One region of the Lentilactobacillus sp. TOM.63 genome, then DNA from elsewhere that is predicted to be linked to it. Evidence: riboswitches for the same ligand, from Rfam matches in the RefSeq annotation. Region 1 holds a riboswitch; the other holds the start of a gene.

Region 1 (8,747 bases):
TGTTTCTTGTAAGTCTTTGAAAGATTTCCCTTGGTAAAGTTGGTTCCCTTGTATAATCTAACGGTAGTCAAGCCATAAACAACAGAGCCTTTGGCTGAATGACGCTGCTCAGTGGTTTTCTGAGTTGTTGTCGGGGCAACCGTGGGTGAACTAATCGGCGTGATTGTTAGCGGACTTGGCGCAGTCGTTGACACCGAAAGGCCATTGTTGGTTACTGTTGTAGCGGGGCTATGAGTGACTACGACATTATTAATTTCAGTAACGCCGGCGTTTCGGTCAGCAATAGCGGCAGCGCTTGTACTGTCAGCATTAATCTTGTCAGTATAAGTTGTCAGAATCTGATTGACGCTGGCGATGGCGTTACTTTTATCAGTGGCGGTTGCTAAGGAGTCGTTGTTGATGGCTTGTTTCTTAGCGTTTGCCGCAGCATTCAAAGCTCCAAGCTGACCTACTGTATATGATGGGTTTTGATCAAAATTAAGAATTGAACCGTGACCACCATCGTTTGTGAATCTTGCTTGCTGTAAAGCTAAGGTCCCTTCGTAAAGTAGGAAAGTATCACTTGGTGTGGAAGTTACTTTTTGGTCGAGTAACCTTTGGATTGGAGAGGCATAATTCGAATCGCCATTCAGTGAGGAATACACATTAACGCCATAAGTTGCCAAAGCGTTGGTTAAAGTGACGTTATTGTAATTGGTCTCAGCTTCCGAACCAGACGGATTAGAATTTGCGACAAAGCCACCATCCTTTTGATAAAGTTCGTCTTCAACTGCAGAAACGGCTTTCCGGAGTGCTGTGGCCGTTGCTTGGTCGGTATTATTCATAGCAAGCACTAATATTGCTTGACCAGTGGGATCAAGAGTTGTTGAAACCTGTTTTTTGGTAGTTGAATCAGTGTAACTGTCAATCCATAAACCATTTGTTTCTTGCTTATCAATTAAGTTAGTGATTAACGATTGTTTGGCACTTTGAGCTGCAGAACCATAATTACCGGTACTGAGTGCCTCCAGATCGTTTACGATTGCGTAGAAATCTGTTGCTGTGTTAGCACTAGTAACAACATGAGTTATGAGATTCTTGCCATCAACGTTTGTGGGATCTTTTCCAATTGCTCTGAGACCAATAATAGCCGCAGTGTCAGAAATCGCGTTATACCTTAAATCTGTTTTTCCACTAATGTAGGCATTATTCGAAACAATTGTGTTATAAATAGTCTGTGCCTGTGCATCTGTAATGCCGTTTGGACTCATTGCTAAAATTGGCGCGTCCCAAGCACCAAGTGAATTGCCCTTCTGTGCCGTGTTACTTACCCCTGCATTAATTGCTGCGTCAACGTCTGATGCAGTATCAGCTTTGGCGGTTGAGCCGCCGCCTATAACTAATAGGAAGACGCCCAAAATGAGTGAGATCCAATAAACCAACTGTTTCTTCTTCATAATACCCTCCTCAAAAATAAGTGAGCGGAGCAAAGCGGTTAACAATCGGAACGTAAGTCGCCTTGAACGGAAATTCCGGTTTGGGGAATTTTTGTTCGAGGTGCTTACGAGCAGATTGTTGCTTTGCGCAGCTGTCCTAAGAATAAATCAATAAAATCAGCACTTCCCCATCAAAAAAGCCCAGCTAAGAATCTAGCTAGGGCGGCTCATCATTGATAACTTGAATACGGATATGACTGAAACCAGTCTACATACCGCATCACTAGGTTATTAATTGACAAAGCCAACCCTTTAGAAGCTTTGCAATCCGCATCATAAGCGTCTCCTGACTTGATATCATCCTAATGCTGTCTTCTTACCAGTGAGTTGCGGCAGATTAGTCCATCATACAGTAGCTAAGGGGCTGTAAAGGATTTTCACCTTTTTCCGAAATTATGATGCTTCTTAACAATGAAAATTGTAACACATGGGGTAACCGTTTCCAACAAATAGCAATGATAATGAATTAAAACTGAAAGGCAGAAATTAGTCGCTAACTGCTGTATCATGTTAATAAATTATTAATGGAGGTCGACATATGAAAATTGTAGATTTGGATGGTTATGCGTTAAATCCTGGTGATTTAAGCTGGGAAGGGTTTGAACAGTTTGGTAAGTTGACTAATTATGACCGGACAGCGGATGACGATGCTGAAATTCTGAAGCGAATCGGGGATGCCGAAATTGTTTTGACAAACAAGACCCGATTGGATAAGAAGGTCATTGATGAGGCTCGCCAGTTAAAATATATTGGCGCTTTGGCGACTGGGTATAACGTTGTCGATATTGAAGCTGCTAAGGAGAACAATGTTATTGTGACCAACATTCCAAGTTATGGGACCGATGCGGTTGCCCAGCACACTTTCGCGTTGCTTTTGGAGATCACTAATCAGGTTGGCCTTCATAGTGAAGCCGTTCGAGACGGCGAGTGGACTACTGCTCAAGACTTTACGTTCTGGAAGACGCCCTTGATTTCTTTGACTGGTAAGACGTTGGGAATTATCGGCTTCGGACGAATTGGACAAGCCGTTGCTCAGGTTGCCCATTCATTTGGGATGAAGGTGATTTTTTATAATCATCATCATAAGGATGTGGCCGAAGATTGGATTGCTCAGGTGACTTTGGATCAGTTGTATGCCAAAGCTGACGTGATCAGCCTGCATACTCCCCAAACGGCAGAAACTGAAAATATGATCAACCAAGCGGCCATTGCTAAAATGAAGGATGGGGTGATTCTGATCAATACTGCTCGTGGTGGGCTGCTCAATGAAGCTGATGTTGCCGCAGCGTTAAACTCTGGGAAGCTGTATGCTCTCGGGGCCGACGTTGCGTCAGTGGAGCCGATTAATCACGATAATCCACTGTTAACCGCCAAAAATGCTTTTTTGACACCCCATATTGCTTGGGCAGCCACTGAAATTCGGGCTCGCTTGATGGGCATCGCGGTCGATAATTTGAAAGCTTACTTGGATGGCCAACCAAAGAACGTTGTTGATTAATTTGTAAAACGGATTCTTTGACAGTTAGGTAATTCTATCGATAAGATGTAGGTGATAGATTAACGACTTGTCTGCCAAAGGAGGTCTTCTGCTGTGAGAACATTAATTTTGTTTGCGACCAAGTATGGGAATGCAGACAAGTGTGCCCATCTTTTGAAATGTCAGCTGGATGGTGAAGTGACCATTCAGCCAATTGATGCAGCCGAAAGTCTGAATGGGTATGACACTGTCGTAATTGGCGGTTCGATTTACATGGGAAAGATTCAACCGACCGTGATTCGGTTTTGCCGGCAGAATCAGGCGTTGTTATTGAAGAAAAAATTGGCATTGTATTTGTGCTGTCTCACTCGCGATCCTTCAGCGGCGTTCTTTAAAAAGTATTTCCCTCAAGGCTTACTTGATCATGCGGTAGAAGTTGCCTCCTTTGGTGGTGAAGTTGATTTTGACCGGCTTAATTTCTTATACCGAATGATGATGAAATTATTGATGAGAACTAAGGACTTCGAGAAAAATTATCGGAATCCGGGATTGTTGACGGACGAAATTGAAAAAATGACCAAAGCGTTGAACCAAATTGAGTCGTGAATGATTGAATGGATAAAATAATTTGAATAGATATGTGATGGGTGATCTCTTTTGGGAGGTCACTTTTTTTGGCTTGGGGAAGAGCGGATTCTAATGACGTCATGGCCTTTCAGCTTAAGCTTCATAGCAGAACGATCCTGAGAATATTCCCATTTGATTTTAGATCGTTTCAAACGTTTACTAAATATTTACACCCGCTAAACATCGTTTTTACATTGACCCCCCACAATAAGGACCGTAGTCAAATAAATGATTTTGAGGTGAGATCTTTGTCAATTACTCTAAACAATGTTCGTAAGGATTACGATAGTCAAACCGAAGTTTTAAAAGACATCTCAGTTAATGTCGAAACGGGTGAGTTCTTTGTCATCGTTGGTCCTTCCGGATGTGGTAAAAGTACGTTATTGCGAATGATCGCCGGCCTGACGCCCATTACTGCCGGTGAAGTCAAGATTGATGATACGGTTGTGAACGACCTGCCCCCAAAGGCCCGAAAGCTGACGATGGTTTTCCAAAACTATGCGTTATTCCCGTTTCTAAGTGTCTGGGACAATGTAGCGTTTGGATTGAAAGCTCGAAAATTAGCGACTGACGATATTAATGCTCGGGTTAAAGAAGCCCTGAAGATGGTTAATTTAACTGATTTAGCAAAACGCAAGCCCCGTGAATTATCCGGTGGGCAACGACAACGAGTTGCTTTAGCCAGAGCGGTTGCCAGCGATGCCAAAATTTGTTTGATGGATGAGCCGCTTTCCAACTTGGATGCCCAATTGCGAATTAAAATGCGTCAAGAAATCTATGCCCTTCAACGTAAATTAGGATTAACTTTGATTTACGTCACCCATGATCAAGTTGAAGCTATGACGATGGCTGATCATATCATGGTCTTACATGATCGCCATGTTCAGCAAATCGGAACCCCTAGCGAAATTTATCAAAATCCCCGAAATGATTTTGTGGCTAAGTTCTTTGGAACACCGCAGATCAACATTTTGCCAGCAACCCGTTCTGAAGAAAATAGTCATATGGTCAACGTCTCGTCTGATTTACAAATTGTACTGGATGAAGCAGCGCCTGCAGAAAACTTGCAGATTGGCATTCGGCCTGATGACATGAAGGTTCAGCTAGCAGAAGGCGTTGATGCCAATGCGGTTGTGAAGAACACCGAATTCCTCGGGGACCAAACCATTGTTTATGCCACATTGAATAGCGGTCATGACATTCATGTGGTGGTTCCTGGTAAGGCTGACTTCAGGAATTATGAACCCATTAAGGTCACTGCAGATTCCAACCTGATGTTCTTCGATGCGACTGGTAAGCGAATTGATATCTCGAAGGAGGCATACGTTCATGCTTAAATCACCTGCATCTGGTAGTTCGACGGCCCCAATCAACCAAGCGGAAACAAAAGCGAAGATTGAGGCATCTGAAAAGGATTTTTCGTTAAACGCAAAAGATAAATATTATGCCTTATTATTTTTAGGACCGTCATTATTGATCTTAGGTATCTTCATTTTCTACCCAATGTTTAAAACCCTCTATTTGAGCTTGTTTCTAACAAATACGGTTGGGAAACCAACGGTCTTTGTGGGACTTTCTAATTACATTAACCTATTGACGTCGGCAGATTACTTGAACAGCCTGGCGGTCACGATGGTTTATGTATTGGCAGTTACCGCCTTAACGATTGCGTTGGGGTTGCTGCTTGCCAGCCTGGCTAGTAAAAAATTAGCTGGTATCGGCATTTTTAGAACCTTATTTTCCTCCACGATGGGGGTTTCTGTTTCAGTAGCTGCGATCTTTTGGTTGTTTATTTTCAATCCATCTACCGGATTTCTATCACTTGTTAGCACCTGGTTGCACTTACCAATGATCGGCTGGCTGACTGATCCGATGTGGGCAATGGTCGCAGTCATTATCACCACCGTTTGGATGAACCTTGGCTTTACCTTCCTGATCCTCTTTGGGGCCATTCAGTCCGTACCAACGACACTTTATGAAGCTGCCAGTATCGAAGGCGCCTCGTCGCGATTCCAATTTTTCCACATTACGATTCCATCAATTTCACCAACTTTGTTCTTTGTTTCGATTGTGACTCTAATTGCAGGTTTCAAGAGTTTTGGCCTGATTGATTTGATGACTAAAGGTGGGCCAACCAATGCGACTAACATGTTGGTTTACCGAATATATAAGGATGCCTTTTATAGTGGAAATTTTGCGCAAGCAAGTGCGGAATCATTGATTTTGACCGTGATTATTGCGCTGTTCACGTTATTGCAATTTAAAGTTTTGGAAAAGCGGGTGAACTACTAATGAATGTTGTCGCAAAGCCTAAATTGGCTCGGAATATTGGGAGTTATATTCTCCTAGCCGTCTTGGCACTGGTGGTGTTAGCCCCGTTCTTTATTGGATTATGGACTAGCTTTTTGCCCACCATGCAAATTGCCAAGGGAAACTTTTTAAGTACCGATTTATCGTTTCAGAATTATATTGATGCCTTCACGCAAACCCCAATTTTGCATTATTTAGGCAACAGTCTGGTGATTTCGACTGTGACGATGTTTGCTCAACTTCTGTTTTGTTCGATGAGTGCCTATGCGTTTGTGTTCCTCGACTTCAAGTACAAACGATCTCTGTTTGTTCTCGTGTTGGCGACGATGATGCTACCATTTGAAGCTGAAATTATCCCTAACTTCTCCACCGTTAAAGCGATAGGCTTGTTGAACAGTTATTCAGTGATGATTATTCCATTTCTAACTTCGGCATTTGGAATCTTCATGTTACGGCAATCGTTTAAGCAGATGCCCGCTGAACTAAAGGAGGCTGCGGATATCGAAGGCCTTGGTCATCTTCAATTCTATTGGAAGATTGTGATGCCCTATAACCGAATCCCATTGATCACACTGGGAGCTTACAGTTTCTTAGGTGCTTGGAACCAATACCTGTGGCCAATGTTGACAACCTTCAGTAATTCGTTTCGACCAGTCCAAAATGGGCTGCGCCAGCTGCAGTCAGAGGAAACGTTCAACGATTGGGGCATGATTCAAGCAACTGCGGCTATCGTTGTGATTCCAACCTTGATTGTCCTGTTTGTGGGTCAGCATTACTTCAAATCAGGTGCGAATGAAGGTGCGGTTAAATGATGGGAAAAATTGGTCTATTTTTAAAAAATCACTTGCTTCCAATTATTGCGATTGTTGTGGTTGCCATTGGGGTTGTTTTCGTCAATGCTTCCCACAGTGAAACCAACGCCAAAGCCGGCCGAACCCCAATTGTTTTCTGGCATGAAATGGGTGGCCCTGCTGAACAAGCATTGGATAAGATGGTTGATAATTTTAACAAATCTCAGAATAAGTATGAGGTCATTCCTCAATACGAAGGGGCCTACGATGAAGCGGTCCAAAAGATTATCCAAAGTCATGGGACCAGCGCCTCACCTGCGTTATTTCAATCGTTTGATATTTCAACTGCTCAAATGATGCACAGCAAGTACACGACCCCGGTTCAGAAATTCATTGATGAAGATCACTATGATACCAGCGACATTTCACCAGTTGCCCGCTCATTCTATTCAAATAAGGGGCAACAATTAGCGATGCCATTTAACACGTCGCAGCCAGTGTTGTACTATAACGCAACGTTGTTGAAAAAATATGGCATTACCCCGCCTTCTAAATCGCCTAGTTATAGTGAAATTACGCGAGTCGCTAAGGAATTGTACGCAAAGTCTCACCATAAAGTAAAGGGAATGACGATGGAAATCTATGGCTGGTTGCTTGAAGAGGCTTTAGCTAACGATAAGACCAAGCTGATTAACAACGGCGACGGTCACCAAGGTAACCCAACCAAAATTAATGTGAACAATCCCAACACGGTTAAATTTCTTAAGTGGATTCGGACTAACATCAAATCAGGCGACTTTGTGAACTATGGTTCTGGTGCCAGCGCTGAAACCAATGAAATTGCGGCCTTCCTGGCTGGTAAATTAGGAATTTTCGTTCAGTCGTCAGCCTATATTGGCCAACTAACCACCGGCAATAAGAACAAACTTGGCATTAGCTACTTCCCTCATCCGGATGGGACCAAAGCTAACGGAGTCGGAATTGGTGGTGCGGCCCTGTGGATTTCAAACGATAAACCTGAGAAGGTTCAAAAGGGGGCCTTTGAGTTCATTAAGTACGCTGAAAGTGCTAAGAATCAAGCTAATTGGCAGGTTGCGACCGGCTACTTGGCTTTGAATAAAAAGTCGCAAAAAGAAAAAGCCTTACAGAATCTTTATAAGAAGATCCCAGCTGCCAGAGTTCCCGGTGAACAACTTGCCAGCGCCAAACCGAACAATGCCAACTCGGGAATTTTGATGGAAGGGATGCAATTAACCCGTGAATTAGAAGAAACGGCGATGGAAACGGTCTATAACGGCGGCAATATCGATAGTGCCCTGACGACCGCCAACAAAGCCATGAATGCTAATCTGCTGACCACTAATAAGGCCGATGGTAGATAGGCATCGGCTGATGATGTAGCGAAGAGAGAATGGAAAGGAAGTTATTCAAATTGAAAACGAATACCTTAATTTTTGGTCATCGGGGGTATCCCCACAAGTTTGTCGAAAATTCTCTGGATGGATTTATTTATGCGATTGATCATGGTGTTGAAGGCCTGGAATTTGATGTCCATCTGACCAGAGACAATATCCCGATCATCATGCACGATGAAAAAATCAATCGGACCACTGATGGTAAAGGCAAAATTAATGACTATACATTAGAAGAATTGCGTCAGTTCCATCTCAAAGACGGCCAAAAAATCCCCACTTTAAAAGACTTGTTAATCGTTGCCAATCAACAGCCAGTTCATTTGAATTTGGAGTTTAAGACAAATAAGATTCACTATCCCCACATTGAACAAATTGTGTTGGATATGGTCCGCCAATACGATCTCGAATATCCGGTGATCTATTCTTCGTTTAATCTGGATTCGTTGAAGATAGCTTACCAAATTGATCCAGCTCAGCAGTATTGTTTGCTGGCAGATCATCCAATTTTACACGCCAAGGAATTAATCCAAAAGGAACATTTAGCCGGACTTCATCTTAACCATTATCAGTCGTTGGATAACGTTAAAGAACGAATTTGGACGGTTGATGATCCGCGCAAGCAGGCAAAGTTGTTGGCTGAACATGTGGCTGG
Region 2 (21,290 bases), on a different contig from region 1:
CCACATGCTGCTTGGGTTGCCGAACGAATGAACCTGCCACTGATCTACGTGCGGGCCAAGCCTAAAGATCACGGTGCCGGCAAACAAATTGAGGGTCGGATTACCAAGGACGACAAGGTTGTTTTGATTGATGATTTAATTTCCACGGGTGGTAGTGTGTTGGGCGCTGTCAAAGCGGTTCGCAACGAGGGCGTTAACGTGATTGGCGTGGCCTCAGTATTTACTTATGGCTTGCCTGATGCTGACAAGAATTTTGCCGCTGCCGATACCAAATTAGCACCCCTTCTAAGTTACGCAGAACTGATCAAACAAGGTCATAAAGAAAACAAATTCTCAGATGAACAGTACTCACGATTATCAACTTGGCATAAAGCCCCTTGGGACTGGACAAAACGGGAGGAAGCAAATGCAAAGTAATATTTCGCTCGCATCACAAATTGGTGACTACAAGTTTGACAACCTCTTGTTAAACGCAGCTGGCATTCGTTGTGCCACAACCGAAGAGCTCGATAAGATCTTAGATTCTGATGCGGGTGGTTGTGTGACGAAGAGTGCCACGCCAGAACCTCGAAAAGGGAATGAAAGTCCCCGGATGAAAGCCACTTCGATGGGCTGCATCAATTCGATGGGACTTCCTAACCATGGGCTGGATTATTATTTGGAATTTGCTGAAGCCAATCAAGGCAAGAATGGCAAACAAGTCATTTTATCAGTTGCTGGTTTATCGATTGACCAAAGCATTGAAATGCTCAAGAAAATTCAGGCCAGTTCATTTGCTGGCTTGACTGAATTGAACCTCTCCTGCCCAAATATTGCTGGTAAATCACAAGTAGGTTATGACTTTGAAGCAGTTAGGGATGTGTTGACGTCAGCCTTTAGTTTCTTCAAGAAACCATTAGGCTTGAAGTTACCCCCATACTTTGACTTCAACCAGTTTGACGGCATCGCCGAAGTATTGAATGATTTTCCGGTGACTTACATTAATGTTATTAATTCGATCGGCAATGGTTTAGTTGTTGATCCCGAAACTGAATCAGTGGTCATCAAACCTAAGGGTGGCTTTGGTGGTTTGGGTGGCGATTACGTCAAGCCAACTGCTTTAGCCAACGTGAGAGCCTTACGGCAACGATTGAGACCAGAAATTTCAATCATCGGTACCGGTGGGATTAAATCCGGTAAGGACGTCTTTGAGCACGTCCTGTGCGGTGCCAACCTTGTTCAAATCGGAACGGCTTTTGGATTTGACGGAACGCCAATTTTTGAACGGATTTCGAAAGAATTAAAAGCCATTATGGAAAAGAAAGGCTACAAGACCCTTGATGAATTTAGGGGTAAGCTAAAGACAATTGAATAGTTAAAAAAAGGCGGCTTGCAAAATTCGAATTTTGCAAGCCGCCTTTTTTCACTTAAATTCTGAGATCAAATCGCTTTTCGTCCCAATTTCTTCCTATGTCTCAGAAAATTAATCACCTGCAGACATATCCACTAAATTATAGAAGGGATGGTCACCGACATTGTAGGTGATCCAGCTTACGTCCTGCCAATTTTCATCGCCATAACGCCACTCTTGATGCTGGCTGTGCAACTTTTTGATTGCTAATCGATAGTATTTTGCAGAAACTTTCTTGGCAGCAAGCCCCTTAATTGGTTTTTTAAAATAAATGTAGGAAGTATTTCCCTTAACTTTGAATGAGTTAACTTTCACAGAGGCACTCGGTTTAATCGTCCAAAGTGGATTATTTATCACTACGGTCGCTTTGGTGGATTGCCAACTGTTTAGAACGCCGTAATGTTTCAGCCGGGCGGTGGTGTAATACTGCAGGTAGCCATCTAGCGTAATGTAGAAGATTGGTCGATAATTACCGGCTTTATTGTTGGTGTAGCCATTTCCGGCCTGCAGAGCCAGTGTTCGGATCGGTAATTTTAATTTGTATGGGGTGAAGTATTTCGTATTGTACTGTTTGACATTCAATTCAGGGCCCTTGGTAACCTGATAAATGTGTTGCTGCTTTTGGTAACTCACGAGGCCCCGGGTTAGTTGCCCAAAAGATGGACCTTCTTTGGTAGAACCAGTTGCTTCAAGCTTCAGAATGGTGCCTTTCGGGGTGATAATTTTGTGACCTTTTTTACCATTAACTTTAGTGTATTGCCCCGTAAAAATTGGCCGTTTAACTTTCACGTATTGAATGTGAATATCGTTTCCTAAGTCGGTATAAGCATGAGCCGCAATTGCTGAAGAACAGAGAATTGCGATCGCCGCGCCAGCAGTGATTGCTAATTGTTTTGTCAGTTGAGCTTTGATTAAATGCATTAAGAGATTCCCCCCCATAGTGATTAAATAAACTTTTGGATTGTTGAATTCACATTAACATAAATTTCGATGGGGTGACAATGAAGATGTTTCAAAATAAAAATATTCACGGGTCGTTCAATCAATGGTTGACGGGCATCGATCATTTGCTGGTATAATTAATTGTTGAATGCAAAATGGGGTTATTTAGAGATCGAATGATTCTGAAAAGGGGATAATTATGTTAAACAAATTAAAATTAACGTTGATTTTATTGGGAACGATTTTCGGCTTTGCAATCATGATGAACAGCGTTACCGAAGCCAGCAAGATTCCGACCAATTACACTTTTGACTATCAGAAGGCGCAAGTGGGTTCTGTGCCGTACAAAGCCAAATCACTCAACAAATCGGCATATCTATGGAATTACCGTCATACGAAGCGGCTGCATAACATTAAGAATTATCCAAATTCAAACTGGTACGTTTTTTACGCTCAGGTTAAAAATTACAACGGCAAACGAGCAGTTTACTATTATGTGGGCGCCAGTTCGAATTTCAAGATCAAAGGTTGGGTCTGGAGTGGCTATCTTACTCGATTGCTAGCAAAATCGCCAACTGATTTTTCCTCTGAATCAGCCTTTACTCATTATGTTAAGACAGACCGATCACAGCGATTGGCCAGAGCAATTCTAAAGCTGTTTCCCAATGCCAAGTTGAAGCTCGATTTATCTAAAGCTGCCGTGACTGGATTTGACAACAAACCAAGCTTTGACCCAAATTACACGAACTACGTGGATGTTGATGGGATGAAGCCTGCTGGTGCAAGTCAAAACAGTGACAACATCATGTGGTATTTAAGCAAAACAGCCGGCAAACCAATCACACCAAGAATTAATCATGTCAAGAGCATCCTAAATGATAACGGTTATACCGATGAGAAACGCCAAAGTATGAATAACGACTATATTGGAATTGCATCGTTTGACGGCGCCCAAGACAGTCCGAGTTCATATTTCACAACCCCATATCCCTCTGAGCAGTTGGATGATAGTCAAAATAATGGAACGTTAATTTATCTAGCGACTGAAAAATAAATCATGAATTGCAAGATTGGGACGAAAGGCGATTTAATCCCAGAATTTAACGAAGCGGACCAATTATTCCGGATTTTTGGAATAGTTGGTCCTCTTTGTTAAATAGCCGGGGTCAGCCGTTTATCGCAAGCTTTATCAATATAAGAATGGAAAACCAAGTTGCATTTATAAACACTTTGCTGACGAATATTAGATTGTTTTTTATATCTAGATCATCATTTCAAATAAGAAAGCGGCTTTTGCACCTCGACTTTTGTTCCGGCATATTGATCTTTGATGTATTTTTGAATTGTTGGTTCATGGTACAGTTTGACCAGCTTTTTGTAGCTTGCGTTACTTTTGTTCTTCTTGGCAGTTGCCAATACGTTGATATTACTTCTGGTATCAGTATCGATTCTTTCGTGGAAGATCGAGTCTTTCAAAACGTTCAAGTGGCCTTCCAGTGCCACCGTATTTGAAATCAAAACGGCATCGACGTTGTGGAGAACTCGAGGACCAGTGGTGTCATCAATTTGTTTGAATTTAAGATGCTTAGGGTTTGAAACAATGTCATTAGTGTTACCCAGCGTGCCAAAGTTTTTCTTTAACTTGATCAGGCCAGCGCTTTGAAGCAGCAACAACCCCCGTGCAGTGTTCGCCGGATTGTTGGCGATGGCGATCGTAGCGTCGTTGGGGATCTGAGTCACCTTTTTGTATTTATCGGAATAAATTCCAAGTGGTTCTAAGTAGGTGGTGCCTAGTGCTGCCAATTGGGCGGTTTTATGTTCCTTATTGTATGCTTCTAAATATGAATAAGATTGAAAGGCGTTCACATCGACGCTACCTTGGGCAGTGGCGTTGTTTAGCTGAACACCATCAGTGATTTGCTTGACTTTGATCTTCAATCCGAGCTTCTTAGCCTGGGGACTTTTAGCAATATGGTTCCAAATGTCATAATCCGATCCTTGCGATCCCACGGTAATCGTTGCGTTCTTTGAGTTGGCAGAACTGCCGGTTAATGCGTGGAGGCCAAAGACGATACCGATAATGACGACAATGGTGAGTAGGGTATAGATAATTCCTTTATGATTTTTCATTTTCATTTTCCTTTATAAATGGACTGTTTTTCTGGCGAGCCAATCGCCAATGATTTGGACGAGAAAGACCATGATCAAAATGGCCAGCATTGCGGCGACTGTGACGTCGTTTTCAAAGCGGGCATAACCAATGCTGATAGCAATGTCACCAAGGCCACCAGACCCAATTGCTCCAGCCATCGTGGTTAAGCCAATTAAACTAATAATCGTGACGATTGATGCCCTGATCAGATCGGGCAGCCCTTCTCTGAGGTAAATTCGAAAAATAATTTCTGGAATACTGGACCCCATTGAGCGGGCAGCCTCAATCACTTGAGGGTCAATCTCAAGTAAGGCATTCTGAACTTGGCGGGCATAAAATGGAAAGATGCCAACAACTAAGGGGACCAGCGCTGCGGTTGTCCCAACGGTTGTGTGGACAATGAAGTTGGTAATTGGGAACATGACGGCTAGCAGAATAATGAAAGGAATCGATCGAAGCAGGTTAACGAGCTTATCAGTCAAACTATACACAGCTTTGTCTTCGGCAATCCCGCCTTCTTGAGTAATAACTAAGACAATGCCAACTGCTAATCCCAAGAGACCGGCAATCAAGGATGACCAAAATGTCATATAAATCGTTTCCCAAATGGATTGGGTAAACTGAGGCCAAATATGAATGACGTTAGGAAATATTTGCTTTAACATGCTTGTTCACTCCTTTCTTGTCGGTGGGAATCAGCTGGACACTAACCCCGTTTTGATTTAAGAAATTGATCCCGTCGGCTAAACGCTTGGTTTCGCCAGATAGAATGATAATTAAGTAACCAATTGAAGTGGACCCGATTCGCTCAATGTTACCAAATAAAATATTGGCCTTCAGTTTGTATGATTCGGTCAGATCGGAAATTAACGATTCTCTGGTGGCCCTTCCCCTGAACTTTAAATACAATAATCGTTCATTATTGGTGAGCTGTTGTAGGCTTTCGTCAGCTTTGATTTGGGCAAGGGCTTCTGGAACATTGGCGGATGAATCGACAAAATTCTGGGTGAGGGCTTGTTTTGGATCTGAGAACACGTCAGCCACAGGACCACGTTCAATGATTTTGCCTTGATCCATAACAGCAACGTGTTGGCAAACGGATTTAATGACCTGCATTTCGTGAGTGATTAAGACGATGGTGAGGTGAAGGGTTTCATTGAGATGCTTGAGTAATTTCAAAATATCGTTAGTCGTTTTAGGATCCAAAGCACTCGTGGCTTCATCACTGACTAAGATATCTGGATCGTTGGCTAACGACCGGGCGATGGCGACCCGCTGCTTTTGACCGCCGGATAACTGTTCGGGATAAGAAGCTTCGAATTCACCCAACCCAACTAATTCGAGGAGCTTTTTTGCCTTTGCTCTTCGATCATGTTTACTAATTGATTGGCTCAAGAGGGGATATTCAACGTTATTCAACACAGTTCTGGAATTGAGTAAGTTAAAGTGCTGAAGGATCATCCCAATTTTTTTGCGGGCTGTTCGCAAATCTGGGTTGGTAAGCTGCTGAAGGTGGCGGCCACTAACCGTCACGGTACCAGTAGTTGGCCGTTGCAGTAGATTGATCGTTCTAACTAGAGTACTTTTGCCTGCTCCTGAGTAGCCGATAATGCCATAAATGTCTCCTTGATCAATTTGTAGGTTAACGTGATTAACGGCGTGCAGGGTCTTCCCATTTGATTGGAACGTTACACTGACGTCGTGAAGGTCAATAATTGGATTTGTTGCTTCTGCCATATTTTCACTTCCCTTAGTTAGAGTTTATTTTATTGATATCTCATACCGCCATCGACCAGCAAGGACTGGCCGGTGATATAGGCAGCGTGCTTCGAAACAAACCAGGAAACGACTTCGGCAACATCTGCCGGCGTCGCCTCTCTACCCAGGGAAATTTCCGAAAGGCAGTTGGCCCGTTGCTGTTCGACGGTGATGCCATTAATTTCGGCACTTCGCTTGTCGATACCGTCTCGAAGTGGGGTGCGGACAATTCCCGGGTCATATGCATTGACAGTGATCTGGTATTCTGCCAATTCTTTGGACGCGGATTGGGTGATACCACGGATACCAAATTTTGAGGCTGAGTAAGCGCTTTGCAGGGCAGAGGCTTCAACGCCGGCAAGTGAGGCGGCGTTGACAATCCGACCACCGTGGCCTTGCTTGATAAACTGTTCTGCAGCTGCTTGAACACCCCAGTAGGTTCCTTTCAGATTAACATCTAATAGGCGTTCGACGTCATTGGGGTGCGAGTTGACAAATGAATCGATAAAAGCCACGCCAGCGTTATTGATAAAAACAGCTAATTCACCGAAATCTTTGACGGCCGTTTTAACCAGGTCGAATACTTCATCTCGGTGGGCGACGTCAACGTAGTAGGCTTTTGCCTTGAAGCCCGCATCCTTTAAATCTTTGACAACTTTCTTGGCCGTCCGCTGATTAATGTCAGCCACGGCAACTGCGTAACCGTCTTTCGCCAACCGGTGAGCAATTCCTTCACCAATTCCTTGTCCTGCACCTGTCACAATTGCCAACTTTGTCATCTTAACCACTCCTTAATTTTTTGAATAAAAAAAGCACTTCTGTAAATAAATACAGAAGCGCTTGATCGCGATGCTATCCTGAGTTCACTTAATCAGTTACCTAAAAAAGTCTCTTCAACCATCTCATGTAAGAAATGGTGTGTCCCTTAACGAAGACCACTCCGTCTGCCGTTTTCGAGGATGCCGATCGCGTCAGCCAATCATCGGCCATTTTCATTCCCGCACAAAGATCGACTTTCATCAACTGCCGACTCTCTGAACAATGCTTGGTAATTACTTTCCGAATCAAATTGTTTAGATAACATTATTAAAATCAAATGAGATAACACTGATAAAACTAACAGGTTCATTTCGGTTTGTCAACTCATTTTGGAAAATCAAAATGATGTGGAATCTTTGGCGAGAATTAAATTCTAGTGATAACCTAGATTATAACAATATCCAAATGAATTTTCGAAAGGAGTCCAATATGTCATATCAATCTCAACCAACTCAAATCGAAGTCATTGGCGGCAACGTTAATAACCTTAAAAAAATCTCGGTCAACATTCCGTTACATCGATTTGTTGCGATCTCCGGCTTGTCGGGATCAGGAAAATCGTCACTGGCGATGGGAATCCTCTATTCTGAAGGGGCTCGCCGTTACCTTGATTCCTTGGCAACGTACACTCGTCGGCGGATCAGTCAAGTTGGCCGGGCAAATGTCAAAGAAGTCCGCCATATTCCGTCTGCACTCGCACTGCGGCAACGGCCAACTGTCCCAGGTGCTCGGTCGACAGTTGGAACCATGACCGAAATTTTCAATGTCTTGCGGTTGATTTACTCCCGATTAGGCTCACCAAAGTGTCCCAATGGCCATCAAGTACCACCAACAATCAAGATTGCCGAGGCAATGGATAAACAAGACGACACGATGGGCGTCATCACTTGCCCGACTTGTGGCGTTAAATTTCATGCTTTTAGCGCGGAAGATTTTGCCTTTAATTCCGATGGTGCCTGCAAGAATTGTCAGGGGCTGGGGATCACCAAACAGCTTGACCCTGACCGGCTGATTGGTGATGAAACGAAAACCATTAAGGATGGGGCAGTTGCCGCATGGCGAACCCCTGGGCGTAACTTCATGCCAATTGTGGCTCAAGCAGCTGGGGTTCGAATCGACGTTCCCTATAATCAGTTGACCGATAAGGAACGGGAAATGGTTTTGCATGGTGGCCAGAAGCATTATGCGATCGACATTCCCAGCAAAAACGGCCGCGTCTTTCATATGGATAACGCACTATACGAAAATGCCTATAATGCCATCGAAGATAGTATGCGAACAACTAAAAGTGATGTTGCTTTGAAGCGGTTGAATCGATTTTACCGGTTCTTCACGTGCCCGGTTTGTCACGGGACGCGAATTAACCCTGACCGACTCAATCAGCTGGTAGCTGGCAAGAATATTGCTGAAGCAAGTAAAATGCCATTGAGCGACCTGCCAAATTTCGTGAACCAAATTAAGACTTGGCTGCCGGCGGATATGCAAAAATTGGCGAATAATCTGACTACCGAGTTACTTAATCAAGTTCAACCACTGTTGGATCTGGGCCTCGATTACCTAACGATGGATCGGGCCGGTGCCAGTCTTTCAACCGGTGAACTGCAACGGATTCAGTTGGGGCGGACATTGCGGACCCAGACCACTGGCGTCCTTTATGTATTGGATGAGCCCTCGGTTGGGTTGCATCCGGATAACGTGGCGGGGTTGATCAAAATCTTTCATCAATTAATCGATCAGGGTAATTCGCTGGTTGTCGTCGATCACGAAACGGCGATTATTGATGCCGCCGACTGGATCATTGAAATTGGTCCTGGTTCCGGCGCCAATGGTGGGACTGTGATTGATCAAGGAACGCCAAAACAAATTCATCACAGTCAACAGTCGCTGGTTCGGCCGTTTTTGACTGGTGAGGGCAAATTGGTAACCCGCCAAATTGTGAGAGATGATGTATTTGTCAAGGGCAGCGTTTCTTTGACGATTACGCACAAGTTCAATTTAAACAATGTGACTGCGCAGTTCCCTGTCAATCGCCTCATTGCCATCACTGGTTTTTCTGGTGCTGGTAAGACAACCTTGGTCCTTGATGGGTTACTGGATGCCTTTCAAGCAAAGTTCCATCACCGGTCAATGCCGGATTACATTTCGAAGTTTGAGTCTGCAAAATTAAAACACATTGTCAGTGTGGATGCGACGCCAGTCGGGAAAAATGCTCGGTCAACTGTGGCTACCTATACGAATATTATGGATAATTTGCGAAAACTGTACGCAGGCTTGCCAGCTGCCAAAAAGGCCGGCTACTCTGCCAGCTATTTTTCATATAACAATAAGCAGGGTGCTTGCCCAACCTGTGGGGGTACCGGCGAGATTTCGCTGGATATTCAATATCTGCCGGATATGGTTGAGGTTTGTCCAACCTGCCACGGGAAACGGTTCAATAACAAAGTCCTTGCGGTGAAGTGGCAGGGAATGTCAATTGCAGATGTCTTGGATTACGATATTGATCACGCAATTGCGCTGTTTAAGGATAATTCTTCGGTGGCTCAGACCCTGAATGTGCTGCAACAGATGGGATTAGGATATCTTCATTTAGGTGAGGCCACTCCAAGCTTATCCGGTGGGGAAGCCCAGCGTTTGAAGCTGACTTCTCACATGAAACGCAGCCAGAATGATACGTTATTTATCTTTGATGAGCCGACGGTGGGATTGCACCCACTGGATGTGCGAGTATTGCTAAGGGTATTCTCTCAACTAATCGATCAAGGCGCCACGGTGTTGATGATCACCCACGATCTGGACTTAATGGCCAACGCGGATTACATGATTGACATGGGTCCCCGCGGTGGTGATCAAGGTGGCAAAATTGTGGCGAAGGGCCAGCCACAGGAATTGATTAAAAATCCTCAGAGTTTGACGACCAGGTATCTGAGGACGCAGTTTGAGAAGTATGAACAACATTAATCAACCTCATGGATCTATTTATAAAGTAAAGGTGATATTGTGGGAATGTTTAGATTAAGAGATTAGGATGAAAGGCGATTTGATCCCAGAATTTAAGTGAAAAAAAGTAATGCATTCCAAAATCAGAATGCATTACTTTTTTTGCTTGAATGGCGAGGATCAGCCGTTTGGCGCAGCTTTTATCTAAGTGGCTACGGTGATCTAAGTGAATGATTACGGATTAAAATTAATATATGTCCCGGTCTCATCGAAACTGTTTTTTTATTATTTATGCTCTGAACTAGGCTTTGTCTGCTAATTGGTTCATTTGCCGGTACTGAAGAGGGGATAAACCGGTATGATTTTTAAAAACTCTTGAAAAATAGCTTGTTCTGACAAAGCCAAGTTCTTCAGAAATTTCACGAATGGAATTGTTTGTGGTCAAAAGCTGATTACAAGCATTTTTAATTCGCAGATTAGTAATATATTCTGTAATATTTATGTGAAATCTTTTTTTAAATTCCGTAGTAATGTAAGTGGGAGCAAGGTTGACTTTATCTGAGATGGCTTGAAGTGATAAACTACGATTGATATTATTGTTGACAAATTTAATGACGACATCAATTGTTTGTTCTGAATTATTAAACCGAGAATTCGTTTCTAGTCTTTGAAAAGAAGTGTTTGTGGTAGAAAAGAAATTGGGGAGATTATTAATTTCCCCAATATCATGAATAAATAATGGTTTCAAAATGGAGAGGTCAATTTCATCATGGTGGTTAAAATAGTTGACAAATGTTTGTCGGATAAATTCAATTCGTTTTGATGATACATTGGTTGAGTTGCTGATAATAAACCCAATGACTGAATTACCGTCTGAAATTGGTATTAAACAAAATACATCATTTTCCGTGAATGAAATGTGATCCGTAAGGGAGAGCTTGCTGCTGTAAGCGTTACCTCCGCTTAAGAATACTCCCTCGGTAAAATATAAGTACGTATCAATTAAACTTACCCTTGAGAATAGGTTTAAAAAGTTGGCAATTGAACGATATTTAGCAGTTGTCAAATTATTTATATTTATGACGTTGGTTTTCATGAAGATATCCTCCTAAATCATCTTAAAACGACTTTATTTAAAGACCTGGTTACCATGTTCATAAAATACTTCAGGGGTGTGTAGTCGATAATTGATGACTCTTGCGATTGCATAAAAATAATCAGACAGCCTATTGACAAATTTTAATAAATCAGCTGGGAGTTTTGTACTCCAATTTAATGTAACAATTTGCCTTTCTGCTCTTCTAGCGGTTGTTCGACACACTTGAAAAAGAGCTGACTGCTCGCTGCCACCAGGTAAAATGAATCTTTTAATAGCAGGCGGCTCATCTTGATATCTATCGATTAACTTTTCTAACCAACTTAAATTATCTGGCTCAAATCGCATGGCTTCTGGTGTTAAATCTGGATTGGCCAGGTCAGTACCCAAGTCAAATAAGCAGTGCTGTAGATGAAGAAGTTCTGCTTTGATTTCATTTTCATTTGAATCAAGTTTAGTAATAGAAAGGCCAATATAAGTATTTAGTTCATCAATAGTTCCATATGCCCAAACTCGATCGGAATCTTTACTGACAGTGCTACCATTGACCAATTTAGTCATACCTTTATCGCCAACTTTAGTATATAGTTGCATGTAAGTTCACTCCTTAGTACGCAAAGAAAGACGCCAAATAACCTGCTCAACCATGAGTAGATTATTTGGCGCCTTTGCCAAACATTTGTGATAAGTGTAACGCTTACATTTACATAATTCAAGCTTTAAATATTGCGAGTTCATGGAAGCTTTTTAATTATGATGAGATATTGGGTTGATTAGATAAATAATGTTGACTATATTATGTTAATTATGATATCGTTTGATTGTTGATTTGAATAAGTGCAACGGATAAATGGAAACCGGTGTAATTCCGGTACGGTCTCGCCACTGTAATTAGCGATATGCTATAAGTCAGATCTTTTTATTTGTTGCCCGCATCGCATTCTGTCTCGAGCCTAGATGGAGTGCTTTTCATATCAACAAATTATTGTACAAAGGCGTGCAATAACATAAACAACGGCGTTTATGGGAAGTCGCCAAATAGCGGCTTTTTTTGTTAAGAGAAATTGTTGACATTCATAAATGTAAGCGCTATACTTCATTCGTAAATAAAAATAATACTATTACAATGGCGTACTAAAAAAGCAATGACGCTTTGGGATACCTAGATCATAGGTGTCCCGAAGCGTCGTTTTGTTTTTATTTATAAACTAAATGTTTATAAAGGAGGTTTGCTGATTGGAAAAAATACAGTTTAAAACTCAGATCTGGACAGGTGATGGGTCCCTTGCTGGATTGAATAAGATTAATGATCAAAGAATCTTTGTTGTAACAGATCCATTCATGGTGAAATCAGGTAATTTGGATCAAATTACTGATCATCTGAAAAGTAACAACAAAATCGAAATCTTTTCAGACATTCATCCAGATCCATCAATTTCAACAATTGTTGAAGGTATTGAAGCACTTCAGAAATTCGGTGCTACATTGTTGGTAGCTGTTGGCGGTGGTTCGGCAATTGATGCAAGTAAAGGAATGAAATATTTTGCCAAACAGATGGCCAAGGATGATCAAACTTTGGATTTGATTGCTATTCCGACGACGAGTGGTACTGGCTCAGAAGTTACGAATTTTGCTGTCATTACCAATACCGATAAAGGGATTAAATATCCATTAGTGACGGATGACATTTTACCTAAAATTGCTTTGCTAGATCCGGAACTTGTTGCCTCGGCTCCACAAAACATTACGGTTGATACTGGGATGGATGTATTGACCCACTGCTTAGAGGCTTACGTTTCTACTGATGCAAACGATTTTTCGGATGCCCTCGCCGAAAAAGGGTTCCAAATGGTATTTAAGTACTTGGAGCGTGTCAGCAAAGATGGAAAAGATATGGAAGCCAGACAAAAGATGCATGATGCTTCTCGTATTGCCGGGATGGCATTTAACCTAGTTAATCTTGGGTTGAACCACGGGATTGCCCACGCTGCTGGTGCTCAATATCATATTGCCCATGGTCGGTTGAATACAATCCTGATGCCACAAATTATTGCTTTTAATTCAGAATTGGATAAAGGAATTATGGAACAACCTAATCGAGCCGCCACTAAGTATGCAAATTTGGCTCGCTTGATTGGAATTCCTGTTAATAATCCCAAAATTGCTGTAAAACGATTGATTACAACAATTGTTCAATTACGAAAGAGGCTTAAAATGCCAGCAAGTTTTGCCGAGTATGGACTGGATCGACAAAAGTTTGATGAAACGAAGAATGAAATTTCCGCTGCCGCTTTGAAAGATGGGACAACGGTCACTAATCCAAGAAAGCCGAGCCAAGAACAAGTTTTGGATATACTAGAAAAAAGTTATTCCTAATTGACGCCATTGTACTAAATGCTTTATACTTTAAAAGGATTTACGAAGGTTTGTTTTAATTCGCTTTGCTCAATTGTTAACAATTGGATTCCAAGATATTGCGTTGTTGTACATTTAGAAATTGGCGTTTCAATAAGGAGTGTTTACCATGAAAGAAAAAATAGCTATTGTAGATGATGAGCCAATCACAAGAATGGATATCCGGGACATAGTTGAACAAGCTGGATATGAAGTTGTTGGTGAAGGTGGGGATGGTTTCGAAGCTATCGACATTTGCCAACAGGAAAAACCGGATGTTGTGATTATGGATATTAGGATGCCTTTGCTTGATGGATTAAAGGCTGGGAGAAAGATTTTGGATGAACAGTTGGCAGAGTCAATTGTCTACCTTTCTGCATATAGCGATGAGGAGGACACCTCTACTGCAAGTCAAATTGGTGCAATCGGGTATCTCGTGAAACCGCTATCAGAGCGCTCCTTGCTCACTACAATACAAGTTGGACTTGCATATGGTAAACGTTCCAACAAATTGAATGAAAAGGTTCAACAACTCCATACGAAATTAGAGCAAAGAAAGATTATTGAACGGGCAAAAGGAATTCTAATGCAGGAGAATCATTTGTCAGAAGATGCTGCTTATCAAATGCTACGTAAATTAAGTATGAGTAAACGACGACCAATGAATGATATTGCCGAATTGATAGTGTCGATGCCTAATGAATAAACTAATAGAAATGTGTCGCGAATATACAAGTTTAAGCGAAAAAGATATTGGCCGATTAGTAACAGAGATCAAGTCAATTGAAAATAATCGAAATTTTGAAGATTTTGATGTCTTCATTGATGTTTTAAATGATTTCAACACTAATGCATTGGTTGTTTATCATAAGCTTCCCCAAAATGTGCCTTCCCTTTATCACGAAGTAGTTGTTGGCAAGGCTGCCTTGAGAGAAAACGAGCCTGGCGTATTCCATACATTTGGGACAAAGCTGAAATCAGTAAATTTGTTGGCAAAAACTCAAGAACAAAAGCTTATTCATCAAAAGATTTTTCCGATTCTGAATGGTGACAAAGTTATTGGGACAACGATTGTTGAGTCCGATGTTTCACATGATGTATTAAATGATTTTGAGGGTGAAAACGGAAAGACACGTTACAACGATATATCGGCCGCAATTCAAATGTTTGGGCGCTTAGATCGAAATGTTGCTGATCAGCTGGGTGATGCAATTTTGGGGTTTGATCAGAGTGGCAAATTGGTTCTTGCCAATCAGACTGCATTAGCTCTGTATAAAAAGGTTGGCTATATTGGAAACGTTATCGGTCAAACTTACGAAAACCTTTCTCTTGATGGCACGACTTTTGACCACGTGTATCAGCAACTACGACAAATGCCAGAGGCTAGTCAACCAATGATTACGAATTTTAATTATTTAAATTATTTTTTCCTGTCTAGAAAATTTTGGAATAAAAAAAGTAAGCAATTGGTTATCCTGATTCAGGACAGAACGGAGGTTAAAATTAAGGAAGCGGAGATTGTTTCAAAGTCAGTAATGCTTCGCGAAATTAATCATCGAGTAAAGAATAACTTGCAGTCTGTTATTTCTCTGTTACGAATTCAGCAACGTCGTCTGAAAAGTGCGGAGGCAAAAAAAGTTCTCAATGAAAGTGTTAGCCGAATTATGGCAATTGCATCGACCTATGAGTTGATGTCCAAACAACTTGGAGACGCGACAAATTTAAAAGAATCGATTCAGCTATTAATTTCTCACTTTGTTCAATTAAATGATCGAGCAGATCAACTGAACATTGAACTAGATGTTGATCCGTCAATTCAAATCGATAGTGATCAAGTTGTGACGGTTTCGATCATCATTAATGAACTCCTTCAAAATGTTGTTTCGCACGTTTTTTCAGCAAAGACTATTTCCACCGGCAGAGTCTTAATTGAAGGTCGAGAAGCCGATGGGATAATTACCATAAGAGTAAAAGATAACGGAATTGGATTTGATTTGAACCACACCCGTACTGGTAGTTTAGGGTTAACAATAATCCGTAGTTATGTTTCCGATAAGTTATTAGGTCGTTTGAAAATTGAATCATCACAAAAGGGAACGGACGTTAGTTTCTCATTTGATCAAAAAACGCAACACTGAAGTTGCGAAGGAGCAATGGAGCTCAAGATCAAACCTACGATTCTTCTAGAAGATGTCTTCTAGAAGTAATAGTGGCTTGATCTTGAGCTCCATTTTTTTGAAAGGAGGGGCGAAATGAAAGATGATCAAATTTTGAGCGTTGGAATTGATTTGGGAACATCAACTACGCAACTCGTATTATCTCGATTAACGATTAAAAATTTTGCATCAGCATTTTCAGTTCCAAGAATTAATATTTCAAAAAAAGAAGTTATATATAAAAGCGATATTATCTTTACGCCATTATCAACTCAAACTGAAATCGATGCAAATGCTATAAAGAGATTTGTTGCTAATCAGTATCAAAAAGCTGGAATTGACAAGCAGGATATTCAAATGGGAGCCGTCATTATAACAGGTGAAACTGCGAGAAAACAAAATTCGAGCGCAGTCACTCAAGCACTGAGCGGATATGCAGGTGACTTTGTTGTTGCAACGGCTGGACCTGATTTAGAAAGTATCATTGCAGGGAAAGGGGCTGGTACGAACCTGCTAGCTAAAGAACATCGAAAAAATATTGTCAATATGGATATTGGGGGTGGAACAAGTAACCTGGGGTTGTTCAGCGATGAAGACATTATTGATACCGCGTGCTTTGACGTTGGCGGACGACTTATAAAAGTTACACCTAAAGAACACAGAATTACCTATATTTCTCCTAAGGTAAAGGAATTAATCAGTTCTCTTGAATTAAATATCCAAGAAGAAATGATTGTAACTGCTGATGAGCTAAAGCCAATTATCAATTGTTTAGTTCAAGTGTTAGAAAATTCAATCGGCTTAGGAACCAAGAGCCCATACTTTGATACGTTCATCACCAATCATCCTCTTCATCCTGAAAATAGGATTGACGGCGTTACATTCTCAGGAGGTGTAGCCGATTGTTTGAATGAAACAATGCCTGCCGATGAGTTTCGATATGGGGATATTGGGTTGCTATTGGGAAGTGGCGTTCGCAATTCTCTCATTTTCAAAGAGAAAACAGTTTATCCATCGATTGAAACAATTAGGGCAACAGTTGTTGGTGCAGGATCTCATACAACTGACGTAACTGGTAGCACAATTGCTTATACAGACGGTATCCTGCCCTTACGGAATTTACCAATTCTCAAAATTGCTCAGAGTGATGAGCTACTAGAGTCTGAGGACCTATCAGAAAAAATAAGTGAAAAGATTAGCTGGTATCAGGTTGAAAACGAACTCAATAACGTGGCAATTGCATTAGTTGGGAAACATAGCCCATCATTCGATGATGTTCAGCGTTATGCTGCAGGGATTGTTAAAGGCGCTCAGGTATTGATAGCTAAACATGAGCCACTGATTATCATGATCCATGAAGATATGGCAAAGGCTTTAGGGCATAGTATGTTTGCGAGATTACCGGCGCATTACCCGTTTGTATGCATTGATAGTGTCAAAGTTGAAAATGGCGATTACATCGATATTGGAGAACCAATTGCTGGGGGAGAGGTATTGCCGGTTATCGTGAAGACTTTAGTTTTCGGTTAACAAATATTAAGTAGTAAAAGGAGGCAACAGAATGATTTTACAGACGAAGTTATTTGATCATTTGTATAGTTTTGGATCAGTAAAGGAAGTCCTGGCAAAAGCCAACGAGGTTAAATCAGGAGATGAGTTAGCTGGTGTAGCTGCGACAGACGCAACTGAACGAGTTGCTGCAAAAGTCGTGTTGAGTAATTTAACACTTCAAGACATATATAACAATCCAGTTGTTCCGTATGAAGATGATGAGGTTACTCGGATTATTATTGATGGTGTTAATAAGCGCATCTACGAAGAAATTAAGAATTGGACGGTTTCAGATTTCCGCGAATGGATTTTGGATGATAATACGCAAGATCACGAAATCAAACGAATTCGCCAAGGGATTACGTCTGAAATGGCGGCTGCAGTTACGAAACTAATGACAAATATGGATTTGGTTGTTGCAGCAAAGAAAATTGATGTTGAGAAGACTGCTAATACAACGATTGGTCGTCCAGGTACATTCTCTTCAAGACTTCAGACAAATCATCCAACTGACGATATTGACGGTATTATGGCCGGAGTGATGGAAGGATTGAGTATGGGCATTGGGGATGCAGTTATCGGCTTAAACCCTAATGATGACTCAGTAGATAATGTTGTTAAGATCCTGAACAAATTTGAAGAATTCCGGGCACAGTGGGATGTCCCAACACAATGTTCAGTTTTAGCGCATGTTACAACTCAAATGGAAGCTCTCAAGCGTGGGGCACCTGTTGGACTTTGTTTCCAATCTATTGCTGGTTCAGAAAAAGGGAACACAGCGTTCGGTATTACAGCAGATATGCTCAGTGAAGCTCGTGATCTAACGCTTCATCAGGGACAAGCTGCTGGACCTAATGTGATGTACTTTGAAACTGGTGAAGGATCTGAATTATCAGCAGAAGCAAACTTTGGCGCTGATGAGTTAACGATGGAATCACGTTGTTATGGATTCGCGAAGAAGTTTGATCCATATATTGTAAACACTGTGGTTGGATTCATTGGCCCTGAGTACTTATATAACTCAAAACAAGTTATTCGAGCAGGGCTAGAGGATCATTTCATGGGTAAATTACAAGGAATCTCAATGGGATGTGATGTTTGTTACACCAACCATATGAAAGCAGATCAAAATGATGCGGAAAACCTTGCAGTTCTTCTTGGTGCAGCCGGCTGTAACTACATTATGGGGGTTCCTCATGCTGATGATGTTATGTTGAACTATGAGTCAACTGGATATCAAGAAACCGCAACAATTCGTGAAATCTTTGGTTATCATCCAATTAAAGAATTTGAAGAATGGATGGAGAATATGGATCTCAGCCATAACGGCAAATTAACCGAACGTGCTGGTGATGCTTCGATTTTCTTAAACTAAGAAGAAGGTGATATGACATGAATGAAGAAGATTTGAAAACAATGATCGAAGGTATCTTAACAGATATGACTTCAGGTAAAGGTTCTTCAGAAAAGAAAGCAATTTCTAACACTCAGGGTAGCAACATCGCTTCTGGTACAACTGCTGGTTCTGTTGCATCGGGTGAAGTGTTGGATGACATTACGAAAATTGACTTACGTAAACAATTTCTAGTTCCTCATCCACACGATCGAGAGGGTTATCTAAAGATTAAATCATTTACTCCCGCTCGTTTGGGGATGTGGCGGGCAGGCTGTCGTTATAAAACCGCTTCAGTTCTTCGATTTAGAGCTGATCATGCTGCTGCTCAAGATGCCGTATTTAGTGATGTTGATCCGAATCTGCCTAAGGAAATGGGCTTCTTGGAAACTCAAACTACGTGTACGTCAAAGGACGAGTATTTAACTAGACCAGATTATGGGAGAAAATTCTCTGATGAAATGGTAGCTAAGATAAAAAATGGGGTGACACCAAACCCAAAAATTCAAATGATTGTCGGTGATGGCCTTAGTTCTGCAGCTATTGAGGCAAATGTGAAAGATATTATTCCAGCTATCCAACAAGGTCTAAAAGTATATAACCTTGGCTTTGAAACCAAAGATGTTATTTTTGTTAAATATGCTCGAGTTGGTGCGGAGGATCAGATTGGTGAGATTACCAATGCGGATGTTGTATGTATGCTGGTTGGCGAACGCCCTGGTCTGGTAACTGCTAAGTCTATGAGTGCTTACATTGCTTATAAGCCGAAGATCGGAATGCCGGAAGCTAATCGTACGGTTGTATCAAATATCCATGATGGTGGGTTGCCTGCCGTTGAAGCGGGTGCCTACATTGCGGAAATGTTGGACAAGATGTTACGACTCAAGAAGTCTGGTATTGACCTGAAAGCCGCAGAAAATGCAGGTAATTAATTGAATTCTTCTAAAATGAAAGGAGGAATCGCACATTGAAAGATGATTTCATTAAAGCAAATGTTTTAAGTACGAGGTTGATTCCCAACGTCGATGAAGCACTCGCAACATCATTAAATTTACCCAATCATATCAAAAGTCTTGGCCTCATAACATCAGATTGTGATGATGTGACATATGTTGCCCTGGATGAAGCAACCAAAACGGCTGATGTGGAAATTGTTTATGGGAAGAGTATGTATGCAGGTGCAGGAAATGCATCAACAAAATTGGCTGGAGAGGTTATCGGTATCCTCGGTGGACCAAATCCGGCAGAAGTTAGAAGTGGTCTTGATACTTGTGTTCAAGTTATTGAAGAGGAAGCTCACTTTGTGAGTGCGAATGATGACAGTATTGTTTACTTTGCTCATACAATTTCTCGAACTGGAAGTTATTTATCAAAAGTTGCAGGTGTTGCTGAGGGTGGCGCAATCGCCTACCTCATTGCACCACCACTTGAATCGATTTATGGCATTGATGCTGCTATGAAGGCGGCCGATGTAGATATGGGGGTACTCTATGGCCCACCTTCGGAAACCAACTTTGGTGGCGGATTGTTAATCGGAAGCCAATCAGCATGTAAGGCTGCCTGTGACGCCTTTGCAAACGCAGTTAAAGAAATCGCCGCAGTGCCAAAGGTGGATTAAGGATGTGACAAATTGTGGAAATTGAAAGTCTCGGAATGATTGAAGTGAGAGGCTTCTTGGGAGCTGTGGTTGCAGCCGATAGCGCGTTGAAGGCGGCGGAAGTGCGCTTGCAAGATCTCCACATCACTCGTGGAGGACTTGTGACGGTTCTGATGACTGGAGATGTTGCAGCTGTGAATGCCGGTGTTGATGCTGGAGTTTCAAGCATCGAACAATTTAATTGCTTGATCTCTAATCGAGTAATTGCTCGATTAGACCAGCAAGTGATTGGATTATCCCAGCCACCTACTCCTGAAAAGCTATCTCAAGCAAAGCCAACTATGAATGAGGCGCAAGCTAAGTTGATAGAAACGAATGAAAAGCCAGCGTCAATTAGAAAAAATGTAAGCGATACCAGTGATGATGCTGATGGGGCAACAAATACGAAAACACAATCCAAAGTAGATCCTAAGTGGGTAACTGATCCAAAAGCATTAGAACGGATGCGAGTTGTTGACTTAAGAAAACAAGCATATCGAATGGAGATCAAGACATTAACAAAGAAGCAAATTAAGATGGGCACAAAACGAGTATTAATCCAGGCCATCTTAAAAGATTTACAAAGGAGGGATAACATTTGAATTTAACAGATGAGGACCTAGCTTCAATCCAGGAAGTTAGAACGCTATTGCATCAAGCAACCCGCGCGCAAAAGATCTTTAGTCAGTTTTCACAAGAAAAGGTGAATGCAATTTGCCAAGCAATGGCAGACGCGGGTGTAGAAGCCAGCGAACGATTGGCTAAGATGGCACAAAAGGAAACGGGTTATGGTATCTGGCAGGATAAAGTATTAAAAAATATTTTCGGTTCAAAAACAGTTAATGAACGTTATCGTGATATGAAAACGGTAGGAATCTTATCAGAGGATCCAGAACATAAAATCATTGATATGGCTGTTCCAGTTGGTGTCATTGCTGGATTGATTCCATCAACCAACCCAACTTCATCCGTATTTTACAAATCAATTATCTCAGTAAAATCTGGGAATGCAATCGTTATATGGTAGATTGTAAAATTAATCCGAACGCTGTTCGGACAAAAAAGA

What was found. Region 1 has a riboswitch for cobalamin ahead of QUF07_RS12145 (DUF5776 domain-containing protein). Riboswitches for the same ligand answer to the same signal wherever they lie in the genome.
Region 2: linked by a shared signal. The riboswitch ahead of QUF07_RS03135 (1-propanol dehydrogenase PduQ) and the one ahead of QUF07_RS12145 (DUF5776 domain-containing protein) in region 1 are both predicted to bind cobalamin.

Annotation. Positions count from the first base shown of each region.
Region 1 covers NZ_JAUCAP010000086.1:1,114-9,860, forward strand. The annotation lists gene QUF07_RS12145 (DUF5776 domain-containing protein) at 1-1,436, opposite strand, end outside; cobalamin riboswitch at 1,737-1,919, opposite strand; gene QUF07_RS12150 (D-2-hydroxyacid dehydrogenase) at 2,014-2,973, shown strand; gene QUF07_RS12155 (flavodoxin domain-containing protein) at 3,067-3,558, shown strand; gene QUF07_RS12160 (ABC transporter ATP-binding protein) at 3,828-4,916, shown strand; gene QUF07_RS12165 (carbohydrate ABC transporter permease) at 4,909-5,871, shown strand; gene QUF07_RS12170 (carbohydrate ABC transporter permease) at 5,871-6,701, shown strand; gene QUF07_RS12175 (ABC transporter substrate-binding protein) at 6,701-8,062, shown strand; gene QUF07_RS12180 (glycerophosphodiester phosphodiesterase family protein) at 8,113-8,747, shown strand, end outside.
Region 2 covers NZ_JAUCAP010000009.1:39,649-60,938, forward strand. The annotation lists gene pyrE (orotate phosphoribosyltransferase) at 1-417, shown strand, start outside; gene QUF07_RS03085 (dihydroorotate oxidase) at 407-1,354, shown strand; gene QUF07_RS03090 (hypothetical protein) at 1,463-2,311, opposite strand; gene QUF07_RS03095 (D-alanyl-D-alanine carboxypeptidase) at 2,532-3,386, shown strand; gene QUF07_RS03100 (MetQ/NlpA family ABC transporter substrate-binding protein) at 3,602-4,462, opposite strand; gene QUF07_RS03105 (methionine ABC transporter permease) at 4,475-5,149, opposite strand; gene QUF07_RS03110 (methionine ABC transporter ATP-binding protein) at 5,127-6,221, opposite strand; gene QUF07_RS03115 (acetoin reductase) at 6,251-7,021, opposite strand; gene QUF07_RS03120 (excinuclease ABC subunit UvrA) at 7,491-10,019, shown strand; gene QUF07_RS03125 (helix-turn-helix domain-containing protein) at 10,300-11,094, opposite strand; gene QUF07_RS03130 (cob(I)yrinic acid a,c-diamide adenosyltransferase) at 11,128-11,688, opposite strand; adenosylcobalamin (AdoCbl) riboswitch at 11,920-12,063, shown strand; gene QUF07_RS03135 (1-propanol dehydrogenase PduQ) at 12,331-13,470, shown strand; gene QUF07_RS03140 (ANTAR domain-containing response regulator) at 13,619-14,194, shown strand; gene QUF07_RS03145 (histidine kinase N-terminal domain-containing protein) at 14,187-15,626, shown strand; gene eutA (ethanolamine ammonia-lyase reactivating factor EutA) at 15,741-17,174, shown strand; gene QUF07_RS03155 (ethanolamine ammonia-lyase subunit EutB) at 17,206-18,570, shown strand; gene eutC (ethanolamine ammonia-lyase subunit EutC) at 18,588-19,520, shown strand; gene eutL (ethanolamine utilization microcompartment protein EutL) at 19,556-20,206, shown strand; gene QUF07_RS03170 (BMC domain-containing protein) at 20,221-20,826, shown strand; gene QUF07_RS03175 (aldehyde dehydrogenase family protein) at 20,823-21,251, shown strand.